3 regions of the Simplicispira sp. 125 genome follow, and region 3 is predicted to be linked to each of the others. Evidence: riboswitches for the same ligand, from Rfam matches in the RefSeq annotation. Region 3 holds a riboswitch; each other region holds the start of a gene.
What was found. A riboswitch is a leader RNA that binds a small molecule or an ion and turns the genes downstream of it on or off. The one in region 3 is predicted to bind thiamine pyrophosphate.

Region 1 (3,907 bases), 2.4 Mb from region 3:
CAGGGCGGCGAGCTTTTCGGCCCCCAGAATGCCGTGGTTAACGCCGTGCGCCAGCGCGCGCTCGAAAAACGAGCGTGCGTCGTGCAGGGCCAGCGCCTGCGGCGGTGCTTCGTGCGAACGGCTGCCAGGCATCAGATGGCCGATTCTTCGTCAGAGGTGCGCGCTGCCGGTGTGACGTTGCCGCGGTCGGTCTCGCTGGTCTCGAACTTGCCGTCGTCCTCTTCCTCGGGCTGCTCGTCACCTTCGCCCAGGTCGTGTGCGCGGGCTTTGGCGCGCAGCACCAAGAGCATTTCAATAAACAGGTCGCGGCACTCGTAGCGCAGCAGCCAGGCCATCTGCATCCAGTCCTGGTCGGCCACTTCGTCCAGCTCGACGCGCGGGCGCACGTAGCCCGACGCGAGCAGCTCATCGTCACTCAGCATCAGGCCGTAGTCTTCGGTAGCTTCAAAAACACCGGTACGGGCAAAAGCCTCAATGCGGCTCCATTTTTCGGTGAAGTAGTTGGCCAGGGCTTCGGCGCCGCCGTCCAGGTCGCCGATGGCGTTCAAAAATTCCAACGGGTCGGCGTCTTCACGAAAGACGACGGCGTTAACCATGCTGCGCAAGTGCTGGTGCGTGAGGTCTTTGTACTGTTTCTCCAGCACCATGGCGCGGGCGAACTGCTCGGGTGTGACCAACATGTTCACGACGGACGCCTTGGAGCTGTCGTACTCCCGCATGACGGCCAGCACATCTTTGGGCGCGAGCTGGTCGAGCACAACCATCAGCGCACGGTCGCCCTCCTCATCGGCCAGGTCGGCCAGCGCGCTCTCGGCGCCCACGATGTCGCCAGCCGCGATCAGGCTGGTGGTTTTTTCAATCAATGCCAGGTGGTTCATACGTTCTCAGTGTCAGTCCTTGCGCTCGAAACCTTGGTCTGCGAGCCAGTCGGCGCCGGCTTCGTCGAGCGAGCGGCCATCTGGCGGGTCGCTGGCGTCGTCGGCGCTCAGGCCGTCGCCGTCGTCGCCCTCGTCGCTGTTGCGAGCTTCTTCGTCATCCGGTGTGCCTTGTGCGGCGTCGGCAGGGCCAAACCCGTGGGCGTGCAGGTACTCCAGGCAGGCGGCCACGGTCATGAAAGTCGCGCCGCCGGGCTCTGCCAGCACTTTGAGCGCCACAGGTTCCGCCCAGGGTTCGAGGGCCACGGCGCCCGCCAGTTCCGGCCATGTAGGCAGTGCCTCGGGCGGCAATGTCAGCAATCGCTGCATGGCTGCCAGCTTGGGAAAACGAAATGCGCGGTGGAAAACCACGGCCACCATCTCGGGGCTGTAGTCCAACATCTGCACCAGGAAGCCGATTTCGCTGCGCTTGGCGGCAAGGCGCTTCGTTAATACATCCTTGCCTTCGGAATCAGAGGTCAGGTCATCGAGCTCGGCCTCGTAGGCTTTGCGCAAGTCGGAGAAGTAGCGAGAGAGTTTCATGGAAGATTGCGTTCACGCACGAAGGCCTGCCAGATTTCCGTTGCGGTTTGCAAAGGGTCGTCGAGCAGGTTGCGGCGGCGGTTGTCGTCGTATTGCTGGCGGCGCTCGGGGTCCGAGAGCACGTCGTAGGCTTGTTGCACCTCGCGAAAGCGCAGGGCTGCGTCAGCCGCTGTGTTGCGGTCGGGGTGGTAGAACGAGGCCTTTTGCCGGAACGCCCGCTTGATGTCGGCCAGCGTGGCGTTGGCCGCAAGGCCCAGGGCTGCGTAGTGGTCGCTTTGCATCGGCCCGATCAGCCCAGTGCGGCGTACACGTTTTGTACGTCGTCGTTGGCGTCGATGGCCGCAAGGAAGGCTTCGACCTCCTCCAGCGCCTCAGCACTCAGGCTGGCAGGATTGACCGGGTTCTTGGGCCGGTAGCCCAGCTTGACCGAGAGCACGGTAAAACCGTGCGCAGGCAGAGCGCGGCTCACAGTGTCCAGGTCGACTGGATCGGTCCAAAACAGGGTTTGGCCCTCTTCTTCGCCGGGTTCAAAGTCTTGCGCACCGGCTTCGATGGCGGCCATTTCGGCATCGATACCGGCAGTCGCGGGTTCGGCCTCAATCATGCCCACATGGTCAAAGTCCCAGGCGACCGAGCCCGAGGTACCGAGTTGGCCCTTGCGAAACAGCACGCGCATTTCGGGCGCCGTGCGTTTGACGTTGTCGGTCAGGCATTCGACCATCACCGCAACCTGGTGCGGGGCAAAACCCTCGTACACCACATGCTCGAAACTGGCCGCATCGCCGCCAATGCCGGCGCCCTTTTTGATGGCGCGGTCCAGCGTGTCTTTGGGCATGGAGACCTTGCGCGCTTGCTCGAGCACCAGGCGCAGCTTGGAGTTGCCCGCCGGGTCGGCACCGCCGCGCGCAGCGACCATGATTTCCTTGGCCAGCTTGCCAAACAGCTTTCCGCGGGCGTCGGCGGCCTGCGCCTTGCCCTTTGCTTTCCATTGCGCACCCATGCGAGTTCCTTGGCTGGTCCTGGGGCGCACCCGCGCGCGCGCGGCGCTGCGCAGGGAAACCCCAGGCAAAACCCAAGAGATTACCACTGCCGCTAGAATCCGCCCCGCACCACCGCAAGACTGGTGCATTCGCTAGGGGTGCCCCACGCCGATATTGGCGCGCGGGCTGAGAGAGTCCCTTTGAACCTGATTGAGATCATCCTCGCGCAGGGAAGCCCGTTCTAACGCCCACCGACCGCGTGGCCCGGGTCTTTCTTGCACCGATGCTGCCAAGGAGTCCGCATGAACACCGCAACCGCTTCCACCAACGAAGCGCTGACCCCCGTATCCAGCGCGCAGCGCGTTTTCCGCTGGCACGACCATGCCTCTCTGTGGTTCAGCCTGGGCGTGGGTCTGCTGGTCATGCAGGTGGGCGCCTACCTGATGCCCGCGCTGGGCACGCAAGAGGCGGTACTGGCCATTGTGGCGGGCTCCATCATCGGAGCCGGGCTGCTGGGCTGGGTGGCAAAGATTGGCTGCGACAGCGGGCTGGCCAGCGCCGGGTTGATGCACGCGGTCTATGGCCGCGCGTTTGCGCGCCTGCCGATTGTGCTGAACATCGTGCAGCTGATTGGCTGGGGCAGCTTTGAGCTGGTGGTGATGCGCGACGCCACGGTGTCCATCGGGCGCCAGTCAGGTGCCATGGCAGCGACCTACTGGCCGATGCTGGCTACGCTGCTCTGGGGCGGCGTGATCACGCTGTTGATCAGCGGCTCAATGGTGCAGCTGGTGCGCCGCATCATTGCCCGCGTGGCGTTGCCGCTGGTGGTGTTGTCGCTGCTGTGGCTGAGCTGGCAGTTCCTGGGCTTGGCCCAGGCGCAGGGGTTCGAGCAGTTGTGGCAGCGGCGCGGCGAAGGCGGCATGGGCGTGATGCCCGCGCTGGACCTGGTGATTGCCATGCCTATTTCGTGGCTACCGTTGGTGGCTGACTATGCGCGCCATGGCCGCAGTGGCGGCACTGCGTTGCGGGGCACCTGGCTGGGCTACGCGCTGGCCAATGTGTGGTGTTACGCGCTGGGGGTGCTCGTCGCCTTGACGTTGCCCAGCCAGGACCTGGTGACCGCGCTGCTGCTGGCGCAGGGCGGGCTGATCGCGCTGTCGCTGATATTGATTGACGAGGTGGACAACGCTTATGGCGACACCTATTCGGGCGCTGTTTCGGCCCACAGCCTATTGCCGCGCTGGAGCGTGCGCCAGTGGGGCCTGGTCGTGGCAGTGGTCTGTACGCTCATGGCGCTGGTGCTGCCCATGCACAGCCTAGAGCCGTTTTTGCTCATGCTCAGCTCGGTATTCGTGCCGCTGTTTGGCGTGATTCTGGGGCGCCTGGCTTTTGGCGCCAATGCCGCTTCAGCGCTGCAGGCCGCAGGCAAGGCGCACGCGGCGCCCATTGTGATCTGGCTGGCTGGCATCG
Region 2 (3,907 bases), 2.4 Mb from region 3:
CCCAGGTGCGCACCATAGGCTCCGGCAGCCATCGCCTCGCGCCAGTGGTCGTTGATGAACAGCAGGGCCCCCGTGCCTTGCACGGCCTGCACGGCGGCGAGCACTTCGCGGGCAATGGCGGCGGTGTCATCCGATTTGAAGCGCAGTTGCACTGTGGGCACGCCTGCGCGGGCCATGCGGCCGACCCAGGCGGCATCGGGCAGCACGGCATACAGGCCGAGCTGCTGTGGGCAGACGGCAAAAGGCGTTGCGTGCGGCCGCGTCTGCAGCCCAAAATCTTGCGCCACAGTGGGCCAAATCTCGGGTGTGGTGCTGCCGGTACGCTCCCAGCGCGCTTGCCAGGCATGGGCCAGCACCTGCGCATCGTGGGCGATGAAGCCCAGTGCACTGCAGGCCTGCAGCGCGCCCAGGTACACCGGCGCGTCGCTTTCGGGCGCAGGCACCGGCTGCGGCGGGAAACCGGTCAAGCTCGTGGCGTGGGCCGCAGTAATGGCTTGCGCCAGGGTGTTGCTATCAGTCATGCGGGCGCATGGTGCCAGAACGGGGTGCCGAGCACCGGGGTGCTGGGCTGGGCGGCTTGCTGGGGTTGCATGGCCCCTGCATGGCGGGCGGCGCGCCCGGCATGCACAGCGTCGGCAAAGGCGCCGGCCATGGCCACCGGGTCTTGCGCCAGGGCTACGGCGGTGTTGAGCAGCACGCCGTCAAAGCCCCATTCCATCACCTGGCAGGCGTGCGAAGGCAGGCCCAGGCCCGCGTCGATCAGCATGGGCACGTTGATGCGTTCGCGCAGCACCTGCAAGGCATAGGGGTTCATGGGGCCGCGTCCCGTTCCGATGGGCGCAGCCCAGGGCATGATGGCCTGGCATCCCACGTCCACCAGGCGCTGGCACAGCACGAGGTCTTCGGTGCAGTAGGGCAGTACGTAGAAGCCGTCGCGTACCAGCTTCTCGGCAGCAGCCACCAGGTTCAGGGTGTCGGGCTGCAGGGTGTAGTCGTCGCCAATGACCTCTAGTTTGATCCACGGGGTGTTGAACACCTCGCGTGCCATTTGCGCCGTGGTGATGGCCTCTTGCACGCTGTGGCAGTTGGCGGTGTTGGGCAGCACCGGCACGCCCAGCTCCCGCAGCAGTTCCCAGAAACCCTGGCCACTTTCGGCCGGATTACTGCCCTGGCGGCGCAGCGAGGCTGTGACCATGGCCGGCTGGGCCCTCTGCACGGCGGCCTTGAGTGCCGACGGCGAGGGATAACGGGATGTGCCCAGCAGCAGGCGGCTGGAAAACTGCTGGCCGTACAGGACCAGGGCGTCGTCGGTTGATGTCGTGTTCATGGTTTTAGCCCCCTGTGACGGGGGAGATCACTTCGACCTTGTCACCCGCTTGCAGCAGGTGGTGCGGGTGTTGGGGCGCGGGTATAAAAACAGTGTTGACGGCCACGGCGTAGGGCGGTTTTGCCTGCATGGCGGCCAGGGCGTCGGCCACGCTGGCGCCCTCGGGCAGTTCGTGGGGCTGGAGATTGATGAGAATGTGCATGGTTGTGGCGCTTCAGAGCAATTGCATCAACAGATCGAACTCAGCCGCCCGCGCTGACGTGCCGCCTGCGAGGATATCCAGCACCACATCATGCATCGCAGGCGCAATCATGTAGCCATGGCGGTACATGCCGTTGACCTGCAGCGTGCGCGCCGCCAGTTGGCGCACGGCTGGCAGGTTGTCGGGCAGGGCGGGGCGGCATTGCACCGACAGTTCCAGAATGCGGGCCTCGGCAAAGCCCGGGTGCACGGCGTAGGCAGCGCTCAGTAATTCCAGCGTGGAACGCACGCTGGCCGGCGAGAGGTCTTCGGACTCGATCTCGGTGGCGCCGATCACGAACACATTGTTTTCCTTGGGCGCGATATAGGCCGGGTAGCGCGGGTGCAGCAACCGTGTGGGCCGCTGCAGCGTGACCTCGGGGGCGTGCAGGCGGATCACCTCGCCGCGCACACCGCGCAGTTGGGGCCAGTCACCGCGTGCGCCCAGGCCGCGGCAGTCGAGCAGCCAGCCCGGGTGGTCTGCGCCAAAATAGCCCAGTTCGCGCGGCGTGTTCCAGTGCAATTGCACACCCAGGTGCTCCATCTCGCCAGCCAGCGAAGCCAGCAGTTGCCGGTTATCGAGCTGGCCTTCGCCAGGCAGGTACATGCCCTGGGCAAAGCGCGGCGCGAGCGCGGGCTCAATCTGCGCCATACCCTCGCTGTCGAGCATCTGCATGGCAGGCAGTTCGGTGACGCTGGTGCGGGTGTTCTCGAGTTGCTGGCGCATGCGGGTGGCCTCTTGCGCGTCCTGGCGGTGCCATACGAGCAGCGTCCCCTCTTGCTGGAAGTACACCGGCATCGCCAGCGGTGCCAGCAGCTCGGGCCAGCGCCTGAGCGAGTGGCGGCCCATGCGTACCACGCCATGCTCGGCGATGGCCGATTCGGCCAGCGGGGCCAGCATGCCTCCGGCCACGCGGGCAGCCGAATGCTCGCCCAGCGGGCCGCCTTTGTCGTAAATGGCCACGCTGTGGCCCTGGCGCGCAAGTGATACGGCCAGCAAGCGCCCCAGCAGACCGGCGCCGAGAATGGTGAAAGAGGTGTTGGAAAGCGTCATGTTTGTCCGTCTGCGGTGTTACAGGGGACAAAACGGGCAGGTGCCTGCACTGGAAACTCCCCACGCCAGCATGATCTGGATCGGGTAACGGGGCGCAAAGCCCCAGGGTGTTTCTCAGTCCGCGCCACGTTGGGTAGCGGGACACCCCTGTTTCGTCCGTAAGCGGCAATTACAGCACAACGCCGATTCCCCTGGCTTGATGTGGCGCATGCGCAGGCCTCGGATCTGGCGTTGGTTCCCTGGGGTTGTGGGGGGTGACGGCAGGGGCGCTTTGGGTTTCCGGGATAATTTTCGCCATGACGCACACAGCACCCCTTTCTGCACAGGCTCCCCGCTACGCCCGCGTGCTCTCCATTGCCGGGTCAGACAGTGGCGGTGGCGCCGGTATCCAGGCCGACCTGAAAACCTTCAGCGCCCTGGGCTGTTATGGCATGACCGCCATTACCGCCATCACCGCACAAAACACGCAGGGCGTGCGCGCCATCCACGGCGTGCCGCCCGAGATGCTGCGCGCACAGATCGAGGCCGTGGTGGAAGACATTGGCGTCGATGCCGTGAAGATCGGCATGCTGCATTCGCCCGAAGTGGTGGCCGTGGTGGCCGATGCCCTGCGGCGCTACCAACTGCTGCATGTGGTGCTCGACCCGGTCATGGTGGCCACCAGCGGCGACCGCTTGATGGCCGACGAGACGGTACAGGTGCTGGTGCGTGAACTGTTCCCGCTGGCCACCGTGGTGACCCCCAACCTCGACGAAGCGGCGCTGCTACTGGGCCGCGCCATCCCGGGCATCGAGGCATTGGACGATGCTGCCCGCGCTTTGCTGGCGCTGGGCGCGCCCGCTGTGCTGCTCAAAGGCGGGCACTTGCCGGGTGATGAGGTGGTGGACGTGCTCGCGCTGCCGGGCGGCACCCTCCAATACCTGCGATCGCCCCGCATTGCCACGCACAACGGCCACGGCACGGGCTGCACGCTGTCGTCTGCCATCGCCGCGCATCTGGCCTTGGGCCATGCGCTGCCCGAGGCCGTGGCGCTGGCGCGCACGTATATTTTGGGCGCTATCCAGGCAGGTGCGGCCGTGCGTACCGGCAAGGGCCACGGCCCACTCAACCACGGTTATGCGCCCATGGCGCAGCGTGTCATCCAGGGCTGACTGTCAAGGATTTTTGCGCCCGTCTCAGGCGGCCTCAGGTTACCTGTGCGAACTGGCTGCGCAAGTAGCTGATGATTTCTTTGGAGTCGTAGAGCCAGCGGCTGTTGCCTGCTTTGTCGGTGATCTTCAGGCAAG
Region 3 (3,907 bases):
CGTCGTTGGCGTCGGACGCGCAGCCGGGCCGCAGACCGTCGCCCAGGCTGAAGGCCACGTCGTACTGCTTCATGATGTCGCAGATGTCCTCGAAATGCTCATACAGGAAGCTCTCGCGGTGGTGCGCCATGCACCACTTGGCCATGATGGAGCCGCCGCGCGAGACGATGCCCGTGCGCCGCTGCGCCGTGAGGTGGATGTAGGCCAGGCGCACGCCAGCGTGGATGGTGAAGTAGTCCACCCCCTGCTCGGCCTGCTCGATCAGGGTGTCGCGGAAGATTTCCCAGGTCAGGTCTTCGGCGATGCCGCCGACCTTTTCGAGCGCTTGGTAGATCGGCACGGTGCCGATGGGCACGGGCGAGTTGCGCACGATCCAGTCGCGCGTGGTGTGGATGTTCTTGCCGGTCGAGAGATCCATCACGTTGTCGGCGCCCCAGCGAATCGCCCACACGAGCTTCTCCACTTCTTCTTCAATGCTGGAGGTGACGGCCGAGTTGCCGATGTTGGCGTTGATTTTGACCAGGAAGTTGCGGCCAATGGCCATCGGCTCAACTTCGGGGTGGTTGATGTTGGCCGGAATGATGGCGCGGCCGCGCGCCACTTCGTCGCGCACGAATTCGGGCGTGATGATTTTCGGGATCATCGCGCCCATGGGGTTGCCCGCCAGGCGCTGCTCGCGCGCTAAGTCTTGCTGGTATTGCGCCATCCACTCGCGTTTACCGTTTTCGCGGAGGGCGACGTACTCCATCTCGGGCGTGATGATGCCGCGCCGCGCATAGTGCATCTGCGTGACGTTGACACCCCTTTTGGCGCGCAGGGGCTGGCGTTGCAATGCCGCAGCTTCTGCGCGCAGCGTGGCCAGGCGCACTGCGTCTTCGCTTTTGCTGCCATCGTCCAGTGCCACGGATGGGCGACCCTGGTAGCCCTCTGTGTCGCCACGCGCCTCGATCCAGCGGCCACGCACACTGGCGAGGCCCTTGCGCACGTCGATCTGCGCCTGCGGATCGGTGTAAGGGCCCGAGGTGTCGTACACGCTGACCTGCTCACCATTGGTGAGCGCAATATCGCGCACCGGCACACGCAGGTCGGGGTGCAGGGCGCCTGCAATGTAGGCCTTGCGCGATGCAGGAAAGGGGTCGCGGGCGCGTGCCAGCAAGCTGGCGAAGGATTCACGGGCAAGGGGGTCGGGGGCGTTCATGGCAGGTCTCCTAAGGTCCGGGGATGGATGCTCCGGACTGGACCTGCGCTCCCATAGACACGGATGGCGTCTGTGGACGGCGTACGCGCCCGATGGGACATGCACGCAGACAAGGAGGTCGGCTCTTCTTCCGCCGGTATGAACCGGATCAAGTTCGTCGGGTTCGCCGGGGAGCCTGTTTCCAGACCCCCGGCATCTCAGCGCATCAGCACACCCCGGAGCAGGGGCGAGTATAGGCCGAGAAACAGTTCACAGCGTCAGAAGCCGCGCTCCAGGATGAGCACGGCAAAGAAAACTCCTGCGGCAATCATGGTCCACTTGAGCACAACAAAACCCAGCTGCTTGTACCGCGCCCGGCCGGTACCGGCATAAAACGCAAAGCACAGCGCCGCCACGAGCAGCAACAGCATGACGATCCAGCGAAACAGCAGCATACGCGGGAGGCTTGTGGTTTGGCGCTACCAAGCGCGCACCGGCTGCGCAAAACCGGCAGGGGCCAGGCGTTCGTTCTCGAAGGTGACGATTTCCCAGACCTCGGGATGGGCTTCGAGTTCGCGCAGCAGCAGGTTGTTGAGCGCATGGCCGGAGCGGAAGGCGCTGTAAGCCGCCAGCAGCGGCTTGCCGACCAGGTACAGGTCGCCCATGGCATCCAATATCTTGTGCTTGGCGAACTCGTCGTCGTAACGCAGGCCGTCGGCATTGAGCACTTTGTAGTCGTCCATGACGATGGCGTTGTCCATGCCGCCACCCAATGCCAGCCCGTTGGCACGCATCATTTCCACGTCCTTGGTGAAGCCGAAGGTGCGCGCGCGGGCAATGTCGCGGCTGTATTGGCCCTGGCCCAGGTCAAATTCGACGGATTGCCCCGTGGAATCGACGGCCGGATGGGCAAAGTCAATTTCAAACCGCAGCTTGTAGCCGTGGTAGGGGTCGAGTCGCGCCCACTTGGCGTGCACACCCTCGCCCTGGCGAATTTCTATAGGCTCTTTGACCCGAATGAAGCGCCTAGAGGCGTTTTGCAGAACGATACCCGCACTTTGCAGCAGGAAAACAAAAGAAGCCGAAGACCCGTCCAGGATGGGCACTTCCTCTGCGGTGATGTCTACATACAGGTTGTCCACCCCCAGCCCGGCACACGCTGACATGAGGTGCTCGACCGTATGCACGCAGGCGCTGCCCGACGAAATGGTGGACGCCATGCGCGTGTCCGTCACGGCCTGGGTGGATACCGGAATGTCCACCGGCTCGGGTAAATCGACACGACGGAACACGATGCCGGTGTCAGGCTGCGCAGGGCGCAGTGTCAGCTCGACCCGCTGGCCGCTGTGCAGGCCGACGCCCACCGCACGGGTGAGTGTTTTGAGGGTTCGTTGCGCAAGCATCCGTTGATTTTAGTGTGGACTGCGCGTTGTTGCTGCACTGCGCCATCGCGTTTTTCTATCACGGCGATGGCACAAACGTGCAGCGCCCACCTCAATCAGCCTGCTTGCGCAGGAAGGCAGGGATTTCCAGGTCGTCCATGCCGCCCGAGGACAAGGCATCCACCCGCGCTGCAGCCTGCGTGCGGTTGGTACGCCAGACACTGGGCACGGCATAGTCTGCCTGGCCACCCACAGCCCCCGGCGCAGCGCCCACGGAGCCGGACAGCATGCCCGTGCCAGGCATCGGGTAGGACATGTTGTCCGTTCCCGTGCGCAGGCCGCCCTGCACCACCGAGATGGGCTGGCGGCGCGCATTCTGGCGCGAAAGACCGGTGGCCACCACAGTCACACGGATCTCCTCGCCCAGGGTTTCGTCGTAGGCGGCGCCGAAGATCACATGTGCGTCGGTCGATGCATAGGCATTGATGGTGTTCATGGCCTGGCGCGACTCAGACAGCTTGAGGCTGCCCTTGCTCGCCGTAACCAGCACCAGCACGCCCTTGGCGCCCGACAGGTCGATGCCTTCGAGCAGCGGGCAGGCAATGGCCTGCTCGGCGGCGATGCGTGCGCGATCCGGGCCGCTGGCCGTGGCCGTGCCCATCATGGCCTTGCCGGGCTCGCCCATCACGGTGCGTACGTCTTCAAAGTCGACGTTCACCTGACCGTACTCGTTGATGATTTCGGCGATACCCCCCACGGCGTTCTTCAGCACATCGTTGGCGTGGGCAAAGGCCTCGTCCTGGGTGATGTCGTCGCCCAACACTTCCAGGAGTTTTTCGTTCAGCACGACGATGAGTGAATCGACGTTGGCTTCCAGCTCGGCCAGGCCGTCATCGGCATTCTTCATGCGGCGGCCGCCTTCCCATTCGAAGGGCTTGGTGACCACGCCCACGGTGAGAATACCCATTTCCTTGGCGATGCGCGCAATGACAGGTGCGGCGCCCGTGCCCGTGCCGCCGCCCATACCGGCGGTGATGAACAACATGTGCGAGCCCTGAATGGCGGCGCGAATGTCCTCTACAGCGGCCTCGGCGGCTTCACGCGCCTTCTCGGGCTTGCTGCCAGCACCCAGGCCGCTCTGGCCCAGCTGAATGACGCGGTGCGCCGTGCTGCGGGTCAGGGCCTGCGCATCGGTGTTGGCGCTCACGAACTCCACGCCCTGCACGCTGCGCGCGATCATGTGCTCAACGGCGTTGCTTCCGCCGCCGCCCACACCAATCACCTTGATTTGCGTGCCCTGGTTGAATTCTTCGACTTCGATCATTTCGATGGTCATGTTGGAGCTCCT

Region 1: linked by a shared signal. The riboswitch ahead of C8D04_RS06290 (cytosine permease) and the one ahead of thiC (phosphomethylpyrimidine synthase ThiC) in region 3 are both predicted to bind thiamine pyrophosphate.
Region 2: linked by a shared signal. The riboswitch ahead of thiO (glycine oxidase ThiO) and the one ahead of thiC (phosphomethylpyrimidine synthase ThiC) in region 3 are both predicted to bind thiamine pyrophosphate.

What each region holds. Positions count from the first base shown of each region.
Region 1 covers NZ_QEKM01000001.1:1,379,290-1,383,196, forward strand. The annotation lists gene C8D04_RS06265 (hypothetical protein) at 1-132, opposite strand, end outside; gene C8D04_RS06270 (hypothetical protein) at 132-878, opposite strand; gene C8D04_RS06275 (hypothetical protein) at 891-1,457, opposite strand; gene C8D04_RS06280 (DnaJ domain-containing protein) at 1,454-1,738, opposite strand; gene C8D04_RS06285 (YebC/PmpR family DNA-binding transcriptional regulator) at 1,747-2,457, opposite strand; TPP riboswitch at 2,582-2,687, shown strand; gene C8D04_RS06290 (cytosine permease) at 2,740-3,907, shown strand, end outside.
Region 2 covers NZ_QEKM01000001.1:1,383,653-1,387,559, reverse strand. The annotation lists gene C8D04_RS06320 (thiamine phosphate synthase) at 1-521, opposite strand, end outside; gene C8D04_RS06315 (thiazole synthase) at 518-1,327, opposite strand; gene thiS (sulfur carrier protein ThiS) at 1,332-1,529, opposite strand; gene thiO (glycine oxidase ThiO) at 1,542-2,621, opposite strand; TPP riboswitch at 2,662-2,780, opposite strand; gene thiD (bifunctional hydroxymethylpyrimidine kinase/phosphomethylpyrimidine kinase) at 2,918-3,772, shown strand; gene C8D04_RS06295 (glutathione S-transferase N-terminal domain-containing protein) at 3,807-3,907, opposite strand, start outside.
Region 3 covers NZ_QEKM01000001.1:3,734,549-3,738,455, reverse strand. The annotation lists gene thiC (phosphomethylpyrimidine synthase ThiC) at 1-1,198, opposite strand, end outside; TPP riboswitch at 1,307-1,426, opposite strand; gene C8D04_RS18765 (hypothetical protein) at 1,456-1,632, opposite strand; gene lpxC (UDP-3-O-acyl-N-acetylglucosamine deacetylase) at 1,657-2,580, opposite strand; gene ftsZ (cell division protein FtsZ) at 2,672-3,895, opposite strand.